Regions from separate parts of the Brucella intermedia LMG 3301 genome, predicted to be linked through region 2. Evidence: predicted binding sites of a transcription regulator. Region 2 holds the regulator's gene; each other region holds the start of a gene.

Region 1 (3,117 bases), on a different contig from region 2:
TGCCCGGCCAGTTCCTCAATCCCGCACACCGTCAGCTGCGGGGCAAATTGCACGCTCATGCCAGTCTCCTTGAATTCCATTTATGCCGCCTGCCTTGATGACCCTATGATGGTGTCAATCAGTCCACGGGATTGGAGCATTTTCTTGACGCTCAATCCAGCTTCTATCCGGGGCTCCCATGGCGTGAGCAGTAGCGGGGACAACCCCCCGGGCTTGCAGCTCGGGGCTTTTACAATTCTCGGCGGAGCCTAAAGCATGTCTCCCAAAAGTGGGAACCGGTTTTGGGATAAAGACATGCACGAAAGCTTAAAGCGTGTTTTGTGAATATGATAAATGCGACACGCTTTAGCTCGCTGAATCAGGAATTCCCCACGGGCAACTGGTTCAGCAAGGCAAACAGAATGGCCGACAGAATTGCGGCAGCGGGAACCGTTACCACCCAGGCTGCGGCAATCGTCAGCGCGTGAGAACGGCGAACCAGCTTGCGGCGGCGACGCTCTTCAACCGGGATGGATTCAAGCGGCAGGGCCTGGCGCGCCTTTTTCAGCCGGCGTTCCGTATCCCATTCGCGAAAGAATCCGACGCCGAAGATCGCACCAATGGCGATGTGGGTTGAACTGACCGGCAATCCCAGCCAACTGGCGAGAATGACGGTGATCGCGGCGGAAAGCGACACGCAATAGGCCCGCATCGGGTTCAGCTTGGTGATCTGATTGCCAACCATCCGGATGAGCTTCGGACCGAACAGGCACAGGCCGAACGAAATGCCACAAGCGCCGATCAGCATGACCCAGAGCGGAATCTCGACACCGTCAATCAACGTGCCCGTCTGCGATGTCTGAACAATCGCCGCAAGCGGACCGACCGCATTGGCCACGTCATTTGCACCATGGGCGAAGCTAAGCAACGCCGCCGAAACAACCAGCGGAATGCTGAACAGGACTTTCAGCGATTTGTTGCGGTTTTCGAGCCCCTGCGACTGGCGGCGAATGACCGGGATCAAGGTTAGCCAGCTTGCAAGCCCGAAAGCCAGCCCGATGGCGAGAGCGACCTCGATCGATACATCGACCAGCTGCTTCAGCCCCTTCATGATCAGATAGGTTGCAAAGGTGCCAGCCATCAGACCGACAAGAATGGGCACCCAAACGCGGGCAGCGGCAATCTTATCCGCGCGGTAGACGATACGGGCTTTGATCAGCCAGAGAAAACCGGCGGCTATGATCGCACCCAGCACCGGCGAGATAACCCAGCTTGCCGCGATTGCGGCCATCTGCGACCAGTTCACCGCTCCAAAGCCAGCCGCAACGATACCCGCCCCGACGACGCCTCCGACAACCGCATGGGTGGTTGAAACGGGAGCGCCGATCCAGGTGGCAAGATTGACCCAGAGCGCCGAGGCGAGCAACGCCGCCATCATCGCCCAGATGAACATGACCGGGGTTGCGAGCGTATCGGGCGCAATGATGCCGGTCGCCACCGTCGAGACGACATCGGCCCCGGCAATGAGCGCACCCGCACTTTCAAAAATGGCAGCAATCGCAATCGCACCGCCCATGCTCAGCGCATTGGCCCCGACAGCGGGTCCCATATTGTTGGCAACGTCATTGGCGCCGATATTCAACGCCATGTAAGCGCCGAAGACGGCTGCGGCGACAACGATGAACATCTGGCTGGAATGACCCAGCAGCATCGCCGCTCCAAGCCCGGCAAGCATGATGAATACAAGAGCGATGCCGGGCGCCACGAGCGGACGGGAGACGTAGCTCGCCGCCGTTTCCAGCTTGACGAAGCGGCCAAGGTCGCGATCAAGAGTCTCCAGATGCCGAGCTTCGAGATCTTCGTTTGCCATGATTTACTCTTGATTTCTTACGCAGCGCACCGGGTTACGCGGTCGCGGGGGGATTGATCCATTACAGGAATGTGACAGGTGTTTAAATGCGGCCATTTTCAAAAGTCAATGATTCGAGTCTGGGCCGTTTGCAAGGAATCCAGTCTCCCCAGGCTTCTGCCATCGGCGCTCGTTCGGTTTCCCAATCCTGTCACCCGTTCATTCAGATCAGCGGGGATAACGGCCCGGACGTTCCGCAGTGCGATGGCGATCGATAATCATGGAGGATGATGTGGACGGACGCAGACAGGTCGTTCGGGCATCCTGGGAACGATATGCTTCGGTCTTGCGCGGGAAGGGGAAGCCGGAACTAATTTGATGCACGACCTTGTTTTGAACAAGATGTGCGCCTATATGGCTGTCATAGGCATTGCTTAAGAGCGCTGGAACGCGTCTGTCGCTCGCAATAGCCTTCATCGCTTGATGCTTTTGACCACGGATGTACTGGCACTGGTAGTAAAGCGATGATCAGGAAGGTCGGTGCGTTTTCGCCCCGGCCTTTTTTGTTGTTTGCGGTTTTCCGAGAAACCCAACCACCGGCCCGCTGAATTCCTCCACCGGGCCGTTCGTCTGGAAATCAGGCAGCGAGTGCTTCGTCTTCCGAGGTCGGGACTTCAGAAATCGTCTTCAGGACCTGCGAAGCGATCTGGTATGGGCAGCCCTGTGAATTCGGGCGGCGATCTTCGAGATAACCGCGATATCCATCCCTCACGAAGGAGTGTGGAACGCGGATCGAGGCGCCGCGGTCGGCAACGCCATAGGAGAACTTGTTCCACGGAGCGGTTTCGTGCTTGCCGGTCAGGCGCATGTGGTTGTCCGGGCCGTAAACGTCGATATGGTCCTGCAAATTCTTCTCGAACTGCGCCATGAGGGCTTCGAAATAATCCTTGCCGCCCACTTCACGCATGTATCTGGTCGAGAAGTTGCAGTGCATGCCCGAGCCGTTCCAGTCGGTATCGCCGAGCGGCTTGCAGTGGAACTCGATGTCGATTTCGTACTGCTCGCAAAGACGAAGCAGGAGGTAACGGGCGATCCACATCTGGTCTGCGGCGTTTTTAGAACCCTTGCCGAAAATCTGGAATTCCCACTGGCCCTTGGCCACTTCCGCATTGATGCCTTCGTGATTGATGCCCGCATCCAGGCAGAGATCGAGATGCTCCTCGACGATCTTGCGGGCGATGGAACCGACATTCTTGTAGCCGACGCCGGTGTAATACGGTCCTTGCGGG
Region 2 (3,117 bases):
CCTCATGGACGAACCGTGCTCGGCGCTCGACCCGATTGCAACCGCGAAGGTGGAAGAGCTGATCGACGAACTGCGCCAGAACTATACGATCGTGATCGTCACGCACTCCATGCAGCAGGCCGCGCGCGTTTCGCAACGCACAGCCATGTTCCACCTCGGCAATCTGGTCGAAGTGGGCGACACGGAAACCATGTTCACCGCGCCGACCGAAAAGCGCACGCAGGACTATATCACCGGACGCTTCGGCTGATCCGGAACTGCGTTTCAACAGACAGTGCGGCTTCCCCGCAATTTATATTACGAGGTCTACTATGCCGTCTCAGCATACCGTTCGCTCCTACGATGAGGAATTGAAGTTTCTCACCCACAAGATCGCCGAAATGGGCGGACATGCGGAACGTATGGTCGAGCAGTCGGTCGCCGCTATCGTCAATGCGGACAACGCGCTCGCACAGCGCGTCATCTCCGACGATCTCATCCTCGACGCCAGCGAGCGCGAGATCGACGACAAGGCCGTGATGATCATCGCCAAGCGCCAGCCCATGGCCGTGGACCTGCGCGAGATCATCGGTTCGATCCGCATCTCCGCCGACCTGGAGCGCGTTGGCGATCTGGGCAAGAACATTGCCAAGCGTGTTGCCGCCGTTTCGGAATCGCGTCAGCCGGTAAAGCTCTATCGTGGTCTGGAAACGCTGGCCGAACTGGCGCTGACCCAGCTCAAGGACGTGCTCGACGCTTATGCGTCGCGCTCGGTGCAGCAGATCAATGTCGTCCGTGACCGCGATGATGAGATCGATGCCATGTACACGTCACTGTTCCGCGAATTGCTGACCTACATGATGGAAGATCCGCGCAATATTTCCGCCTGCACGCATCTTCTGTTCTGCGCCAAGAATATCGAGCGTATCGGCGATCACGCGACCAACATCGCGGAGACCGTTTATTACATCGTGACCGGCCTGCAAATGCCGGCTGAGCGGCCCAAGGAAGACCTGAGCCACGGTATTGTCGTGGATGAGGCGCGTAAACCCTGAACTGCATCCGACCGGACCTGGAGTGATCCCGAGTCCGACGGCTGAGAATGAGTGAATAGCGCGGCGGCACGCGGTCGATTGGGGGGATTGTATCCACCGCCCGCCGCATTTGGATAGGGAAATACTGGATGTCACAGGCACCCAAAATCGCTGTGGTAGAAGACGAAGAGGCGCTGAGCGTGCTGCTTCGCTATAATCTTGAGGCAGAGGGCTACCAGGTCGATACCATGCTGCGCGGCGACGAGGCCGAAATCGCATTGCGCGAGAATGTGCCGGATTTGCTTATTCTGGACTGGATGCTGCCAGGGGTTTCGGGCATCGAATTGTGCCGCCGCCTGCGCCAATGGCCGGAAACCGAGCGCCTGCCGATCATCATGCTGACGGCGCGTGGCGAGGAAAGCGAACGCGTCCGCGGGTTGAGCGTCGGCGCCGACGATTATGTGGTAAAGCCGTTTTCGACGCCGGAACTTCTGGCGCGCGTCAAGGCGATGCTGCGCCGGTCCAATCCGAGCATTCTTTCGCATGTGCTGAAAGTGGGCGACCTTGTTCTGGACCGTCAGCAGCATCGGGTTTACCGCAAGGAAAAGGAGGTCCGTCTCGGACCGACTGAATTCCGACTGCTCGAATATTTCATGATGTCGCCCGGCCGTGTCTTCTCGCGCAGCCAGCTTCTGGATGGCGTCTGGGGTCCGGACATCTATGTGGACGATCGCACGGTGGACGTCCACGTCGGACGGCTGCGCAAGGCGATCAATGTCGGTCGCGCGCTCGATCCGATCCGCACCGTTCGCGGTGCCGGTTATTCTTTCGGTTGATCGACACCGTCATTCAAACTCTCAGATATAGCTCCTGATCGGCCCGCCATTTTCATCGTGGCGGGCCGTTTGCGGATGATCAGCCTGCGGCAACGTTGATCCGATTCGCATAGGCCCGACCAAAACTGCGCGCCAATCACGCATTTTCACGCGATGTTACAAATCTGTTTCCAAAGTTGACGACAACCCACGGAACCCATGGGAAACAGAATTTTTGCAGATCATTCGAAGCAGCGCGGACGTGATGGAGAAACCATCCAAGCAAAAGCGAATTAAGGCAGCGATATGGCGTGTATTGCGGGAATTTGTATCGCATTAAATCAATGCCTTATCTGAATTCGTAATTCTCGTTAATAAATTATTAATATATTTAAAGGGCTTGTAGGCATATTCGCACTCTCGATTCGGATTTCGTTTCAGGCTGTATGACCGCTGCCTGCATCGTTGGGATTTGACCCTTCGCCTTTTTTTGGCCTAAAAATTCCAAAACCTTGAATTCGATTGAGCGACAGTAGGACGTACGATTTTGATCTTCGTCCTCTTTGACTTGCACCGCAGTCAGACGTTCGCGCGCATCATTCCGGATGTGTCTGCCTGAACGAATGACTGGATCAGTTAAGGGTCCTAACATGAGATTGAGCCATTGACGCGCGCCGCGAAGTGGAAATTGCCCGTTCTTGTCGGGCTGGTGGTTGCGCCTTTCGTGGTCACCGGATGCACGACGACCGGAACCACGGGAAAAGCCAATTCGGAAAAGACGGCGGCAAGCCACGTCAAATCCGTCAATGGCGTGAAGACCTACACCTACACAGCGCGTGACAAGGAATGCCTTGAGCGCGCGATGTTCTTCGAATCGAACCGGTCCAGCCCCGACGGGCTTCTCGCTGTCGGCACGGTCGTCATGAACCGTCTCGCATCGGGCCGTTATCCCGATACGATTTGCGGCGTCGTTGGCCAGAAGAACCAGTTTGCGCCGGGCGTCCTCACCCGCAGGATGGATTCCAGGGCGCTGCCTGATGTTCAGGCGACTGCCGATGCAGTGTTGAAGGGGCAGCGCCATCCGAAACTCAAGAACGCCATGTTCTTCCATACGGCGGGCCTGAGGTTCCCTTACAACAACATGCACTATGTGCTCGTCGCCGGTGGCAATTCCTTCTATGAAAAGCGCAACCGCGATGGCTCGCTGCAGAACCCGGTCCCGCAGGAGCCATACAATCTTGCCCTCGCATATTCGCCGCAATCGCCTTCTGTTCCGCAGGATCCATCTT
Region 3 (3,117 bases), 1.3 Mb from region 2:
CGTTCGGCTAGGAAAGACAAACACGTCGGCTGCGGCATAAGTCTGGGCCAGCGCTTCACCTTCGCGTTTCCCGACGAACACCGCTTCTGGAAACCGCGTCTGCAGATCATTAAGGGAGGGGCCGTCTCCAACAATTAGCTTTGTGCCGGGAACATCGAGTTCCAGAAATGCAGGCAGGTTCTTTTCTGACGCGACCCGTCCCACACAGATAAACACCGGTCGGGGCAATTCCTTCAGCACCTCGGGTCGGGGATAGAACAATGTCCGGTCGACACCGCGCGTCCAGAGATCCAGTTGCGTAAAGCCACGGGCCTTGAGGTCATCCAGTATGGATTGGGTAGGCACGAGCGTGTGCCGGGCTGCATTGTGGAAACGCCGAAGGAATGCGTAGGTCCAACTCGGAGGGACCGGAAAGCGTTCCTGCAGATATTCTGGAAAGCGTGTGTGGAAACTCGTCGTGAAGGACCATCCCATTTTCATACAGGCACGTCGAGCCATAAATCCAAGCGGGCCTTCAGTTGCAATATGCACGAAATCCGGCTGCATGGTTTTTAAGCGCCGCTTGAACGCGCCCGGTGTCGTCAAGGCCAGCCGGATTTCCGGGTATGTCGGACACGGAACTGATCTATAGTCTAATGGGGAAACGACAGTGACGTCATATCCCCGTTCGATCATCAGATCATGACACTTGGTCAACGTGCGCACGACGCCGTTGACTTGTGGATGCCAGGCGTCGGTGACGATGACGATTTTCTTCATCGGCGAAGGTTCGCCAATTCGCGAACGGGGCGCGGGAGTTGGATTATCCTGCCCTCGTCATGCTCTTCATTGTCGAAATTGACGCGTCCTGCCTTCGGGCGGTGATCACGGCGTTCGGTCCATTCGATTAGTTCCATCCGACCGTCGAAATGCTCGATCACAGCGGTGCAGCTTTCCACCCAGTCGCCCGTGTTGATGTATTCGACGCCGTTCATGCTTTCGATTGTCGCATGATGGATATGGCCGCAGATCACTCCGTCGACACCAATACGCTGCGCCTCTTCAGAAACCACATTCTCGAACTGGCCGATAAAATTGACCGCCTTCTTGACCCGGAATTTCGCCCAGGCCGAAAATGACCAGTAGCGCAATCCGAAAAGCGAGCGGACACGGCTCATCACTGTGTTTATCCAGATCGCACTGTCATACGCCCAATCGCCGAGATAAGCGATGAAGCGAGCATTGCGGACAACTACATCGAACTGATCGCCATGGATGACCAGAAACTTGCGGCCGTCCGCCGTCTCATGGATCGCCCGGTTCATCACTTCGATGCCGCCGAAATGCGTTCCCTGGAAATTTCGCAGGAATTCGTCGTGGTTGCCGGCGATGTAGATGATATTCGCGCCCTTGCGGCTTTTGCGAAGCAGCTTCTGGACGACATCATTATGTTCCTGCGGCCAATGCCAATTGCGCCGCAGGCGCCATCCATCGACAATATCCCCTACGAGATAGATTGTCTCCGCTTCATGATAACGGAGAAAATCCAAAAGCAGTTCAGCCTGTGCTGCTTTTGAACCGAGATGCACATCCGAAATGAAGAGCGTTCGGAGTTTTCTGGGCTGCGGAGCATCTGCGCTCATTGGTTGTCCCCTTCAATGGCAACCTGATCTGAGCGCAGAAAACCCGATTCCTGTCACAGCGATATGACAGCTGTTTTTATGGTGCGATGAGCAGCTTCACACAGCTTCGAATGCACTGACTATGTTTCAAGCAACCAGCTCCACCTTTGGACCAACATAACGCGATTGCGGACGAATGAGCTTGTTCGTCGCGATCTGCTCTCGGCAGTGAGCTATCCACCCCATGGTTCTGCCCATTGCAAAGACGCAGGTGAATGCCTCGCGAGGGAAACCCAGTTGCTCAAGCAAAAGGGCGGTATAGAACTCGACATTGGTTTCGAGAGCCCGATCCGGCTTGTGGCGCCTAAGAATTGCTATGGCTGCCTTTTCCACGGCCTCCGCCAACTCAACCCGGTGTTTTCCACGCTCATGCCCAAGGGATTCGATACGCTTCAACGCGCCCTTCAGGGCGTCGGCACGCGGGTCGCGCACACGATAGACCCGATGGCCGAAACCCATCAACCTTTCTCCGTCGGCAATTGCCGATTCAAGCCACCATTCAGCGTTATCGGGCCTGCCAATGGCATCAAGCATATCGAGTACCGGGCCCGGAGCTCCACCGTGTAACGGCCCTTTCAGCGCACTGATTGCGGCGAGCAGGGAAGAAGTCAGGCCAGCACGTGTCGATGCCACGACGCGGGCGGCGAATGTTGAGGCGTTCAATCCATGATCGCAAACCGCCATGAGATAAGTATCCAGCCCGGCAACTTCCACTTCGTCAGGCATTCCGGCATTCATCATGCGGAGTATGTCCGCACTATGCGGCAGTGTGGGATCAGGGCGGATGGGGCGCCGCCCCTTGCGTTCACGCAAAATGGCGGTTGTGAAAACCGCCGGTGCGGCCATCAAATGCAAGGCGGCTGTCAAATCGCCCTCGTCCGGGATGCGAGCCATCAAGGCACGCAGTGCTTCCAGCGGCGACAATTCCATCAGTGCGTCATCAAGAGCATCCGTGTGATGAAATACCTGCAAGCGGGCTTCGCCGAGCGCCTTCTGAAGCTCTTCTCCTGTCGGGAGTTGTTCGAAAAATCCGTCCCACAAAAGTTCAATTCCATCTTCGACGCTGCTGTGGGGGACCAGATCATCCAGCGATCGACCGCGGATGACCAGCCTGCCTGCAAGCCCATCAACATCAGACAGCACGGTTTCGGCAGCAACCACATCTTCAAGTCCGCTATTCATGGTATTTCTCCTTGTTTGCCTTTCGACATTGGTTCCAAGTATAATTGACGTCAATCTTGATGAAATCGATCAATGTTGGGAGCAATAATGATCTGGCTCACAGCGGAGGAAGCGCTTTCCATTCTTCAGACAAAGCCGCAAACCCTTTATGCCAACGTCAGCCGCGGCCGCATTCGTTCCAAGCCGCTGCCCGACGACCCCAGACGCAGCCTCTACAGATCGGAGGACGTGCATCGATTGGCCGAGAGGCGTCCCGGTCGTAAAAGAGACAGCG
Region 4 (3,117 bases), 2.4 Mb from region 2:
GCGAACTTATTCTGCGTGAACGTTCCGCCGACCAGTCGAAAGGGCGCGCGCTTTCCACATCCATGTTCAGCCGCTGGGTAGCAAAATGAGCCGTGACGACGATTTCTCAAAAGGCCAACGGGCCGAATATTCGAAAGTCGGACAGGTCAAGGAAGTCACCAGCCTTACCAATCCCATTGTGAAGGACCTGCGCTCGCTGGCGCTGAAAAAATTCCGCGACCAGCAGGGCGTGTTTCTGGCCGAAGGGCTGAAGCTTGTCATCGACGCGCTGGAACAGGACTGGCGCATCAAGACGCTTGTCTTTGCGAAATCCGGCAAGGGCAACAAAATGGTTGAGCAGGTCGCCGCCCGCACCTTCGCCAAGGGCGGACTGGTGCTGGAAGTGACCGAAAAGATCATGGCCGCCATTACCCGCCGCGATAATCCGCAGATGGTGGTCGGCGTCTTCGAGCAGCAGTACCGCCCGCTTGCAAGCCTCAAGCCAAAGGGCAACGACGTCTATATCGCGCTCGACCGCGTGCGTGACCCGGGCAATCTTGGCACTGTCATCCGCACCGCGGATGCGGTCAGCGCCAAGGGCGTTATTCTGATCGGCGACACGACCGATCCCTATTCGCTGGAAACCGTGCGGGCCACCATGGGCTCGGTCTTTTCCATGCCGCTCTATAAGGTGAGCGAAGCCGATTTCCTCAACTGGCGCAAAGGCGTGTCCGGTCTCGTCGTCGGCACGCACCTGAAAGGCGCGGTCGACTATCGCACCATTCCCTATGCCAACAAGCCGGTCGTGCTGATGATGGGCAATGAGCAGCAGGGCCTGCCGGACAGCCTTGCCGGTGCCTGCGACAAGCTTGCCCGCATCCCGCAGGCGGGACGTGCCGATTCTCTCAATCTTGCCATTGCCACCGGCGTGATGCTCTACGAAATCCGTCGCGACGCGCTCACGCTTGATGAAAGGGCTTCCGGATGAAGCGGCACGCTGTCTGGTCCTCACTTTTTGTCGTCATTCTCACCATACTGATCGATCAGGGCGTCAAGCATCTGGTGGAAACACGGATGGGCTACGGCCAGCAGATCGACCTTCTGCCGTTTCTCGCATTGTTCCGCACGCACAATGAAGGCATCGCCTTTTCCATGCTGGCCTGGCTGCACGACTGGGGACTGGTCGCGATCACTGCCGCAGTTATCCTGTTCGTGCTTTATCTGTGGTGGACCAACGCTCCGGACCGCATTTTCGCGCGTTACGGTTTTGCGCTTGTCGTCGGGGGGGCTATCGGCAATCTGATCGACCGGGTGATGCACGGCTATGTCGTGGACTATATTCTGTTCCACCTGCCGACATGGTCATTCGCCGTGTTCAATCTCGCCGACACGTTCATAACCATCGGCGCTGGGCTCATCATTCTGGAAGAATTTCTCGGCTGGCGTCGCGAGCGGGCCGCCCGCTGACAAGGCAGCTTGATCGGTTTCAGCCTTTCGCATAATTTAATCTCGTGAAATTATAAGATTTTTGAAGAGGATACGGTCCATCCACTTGAATTGACACATTGGTGACATGCTTCTGTCATCCTCGCGTAGCACTGAATCTGTAATGCTTCGGCGGAACTGGACGTCGTGTCCACGCAATCTTGTCCGAACATGGATTGGAATGGTTCCTGCTGAAATATCGGTGGGAAAGCCGTTCAGGAATACGTGAATAGACAAATCAGGAGCCATCATCATGACAGTACTGCTTGGAATGGACCAGCAAATCATTGATGATACCGTCATGTCAGGCTTAGAAGCACAACAGGCGCTGTTCGCGTCCGGCGGCGATCCCATCGTTCTGGGACGCATCGGATCGCTGGAAGTACGGCTTGCCAATTCACCTGAGGCCGTGGAAGCCGCGCAGGAATTGCGCTTTCGTGTCTTCTTCGACGAAATGGGTGCGCGCCGCGAAAGCATCGAGGCTGTGGAGCTTCGCGATGCCGACCGCTTCGACGCTATTTGCGATCATCTGCTTGTTTACGATACCGCCCTGCCCGTGCCGGAACACCAGCAGATTGTCGGCACCTATCGTCTGATGCGGAGCGATCAGGCCGACAAAGCGCTCGGCTTCTACTCCGCCGATGAATATGACGTGCAGCGTCTGGCCCTTTCGCGCCCAAATCTTCGTCTGCTCGAACTGGGTCGCTCCTGCGTGAAGGCGGAATATCGCTCCAAGCGCACCGTCGAGCTGCTGTGGCAAGGTGCCTGGGCCTACTGCCGACGCCACTCCATCGATGTGATGTTCGGCTGCGCCTCCTTCCACGGGGCCGTGCCTGCCGCGCATGCGCTCGGTCTGTCGTTCCTGCATCACAACTGCCGGGCCACCCCGGACTGGGACGTGCGCGCCCTGCCGCACCGCTATCAGGCCATGGACCTGATGCCGAAGGAAGCCATCAACAACAAGGTTGCACTCTTCTCGATGCCGCCGCTGGTGAAAGGCTATCTGCGCCTTGGCGCGATGATTGGGGATGGTGCCGTGATCGACGAAGCATTCGGCACTACCGATGTGTTCATCATCCTGCCAATTGAGCGCATCTCCAGCCGCTACATTACTTATTACGGCGCTGAAGCGAACAGGTTTGTTTAGTCTGTAGATATTTCCCCTGGCCCTTCGAGACGGCCCTACGGGCCTCCTCAGGATGAGGGGAAATCATCTGGATACCCCTCGCCGGAAAACTCGACGCCCTCACCCTGAGGTGCGGAGCATAGCGAAGCCTCGAAGGGCGAGGGTCCAGAATCTCACGCCTTTCCGGCCAGTTCCTTCAACTTATAAATCAGGTCGAGCGCTTCACGGGGCGTCAGTTCGTCAGGGCTGATGGCAGAGACGGCTTTCGCCAGTTCGCTGTCCTTCATTTGCACCTGCGGCTTCGGCTTTTCCTGCTGCAAGACGACGGAGAACAGCGGCAGATCATCGATCAGCTTGTCCGCCTTGCCGGAAGTTTCACCGGCTTCCAGCTGGTGCAGCACATCGCGCGCACGATTGACGACCGCCTCGGGCAGACCGGCAAGACGCGCGACCTGCACGCCGTAGGAACGGTCGGCAGCCCCCTTTGCCACTTCATGCAGGAAGACGACATCATTGTCCCATTCCTT

What was found. The regulator PhoB, encoded in region 2, activates phosphate uptake and scavenging genes when phosphate is short. The targets are predictions, from matches to a motif close to TGTCATNNANCTGTCAT.
Region 1: OINT_RS21530 (inorganic phosphate transporter) is a predicted target of PhoB. The motif match lies at 1,910-1,926, and genes of this name have one in related genera.
Region 3: OINT_RS06010 (UDP-2,3-diacylglucosamine diphosphatase) is a predicted target of PhoB. The motif match lies at 1,675-1,691, and genes of this name have one in related genera.
Region 4: olsB (l-ornithine N(alpha)-acyltransferase) is a predicted target of PhoB. The motif match lies at 1,537-1,553, and genes of this name have one in related genera.

Annotation. Positions count from the first base shown of each region.
Region 1 is NZ_ACQA01000003.1:15,708-18,824, forward strand. It holds gene OINT_RS21525 (tyrosine phosphatase family protein) at 1-59, opposite strand, end outside; gene OINT_RS21530 (inorganic phosphate transporter) at 359-1,849, opposite strand; gene OINT_RS21540 (glutamine synthetase beta-grasp domain-containing protein) at 2,466-3,117, opposite strand, start outside.
Region 2 is NZ_ACQA01000001.1:2,550,929-2,554,045, forward strand. It holds gene pstB (phosphate ABC transporter ATP-binding protein PstB) at 1-250, shown strand, start outside; gene phoU (phosphate signaling complex protein PhoU) at 312-1,034, shown strand; gene phoB (phosphate regulon transcriptional regulator PhoB) at 1,163-1,849, shown strand; gene OINT_RS12265 (cell wall hydrolase) at 2,493-3,117, shown strand, end outside.
Region 3 is NZ_ACQA01000001.1:1,266,576-1,269,692, forward strand. It holds gene OINT_RS06005 (glycosyltransferase family 4 protein) at 1-759, opposite strand, end outside; gene OINT_RS06010 (UDP-2,3-diacylglucosamine diphosphatase) at 756-1,622, opposite strand; gene OINT_RS06015 (citrate synthase/methylcitrate synthase) at 1,749-2,843, opposite strand; partial or broken gene OINT_RS06020 (citrate synthase) at 2,931-3,117, shown strand, end outside.
Region 4 is NZ_ACQA01000001.1:180,009-183,125, reverse strand. It holds partial or broken gene OINT_RS00815 (class I SAM-dependent methyltransferase) at 1-89, shown strand, start outside; gene OINT_RS00810 (TrmH family RNA methyltransferase) at 86-967, shown strand; gene lspA (signal peptidase II) at 964-1,446, shown strand; gene olsB (l-ornithine N(alpha)-acyltransferase) at 1,718-2,611, shown strand; gene mutS (DNA mismatch repair protein MutS) at 2,764-3,117, opposite strand, start outside.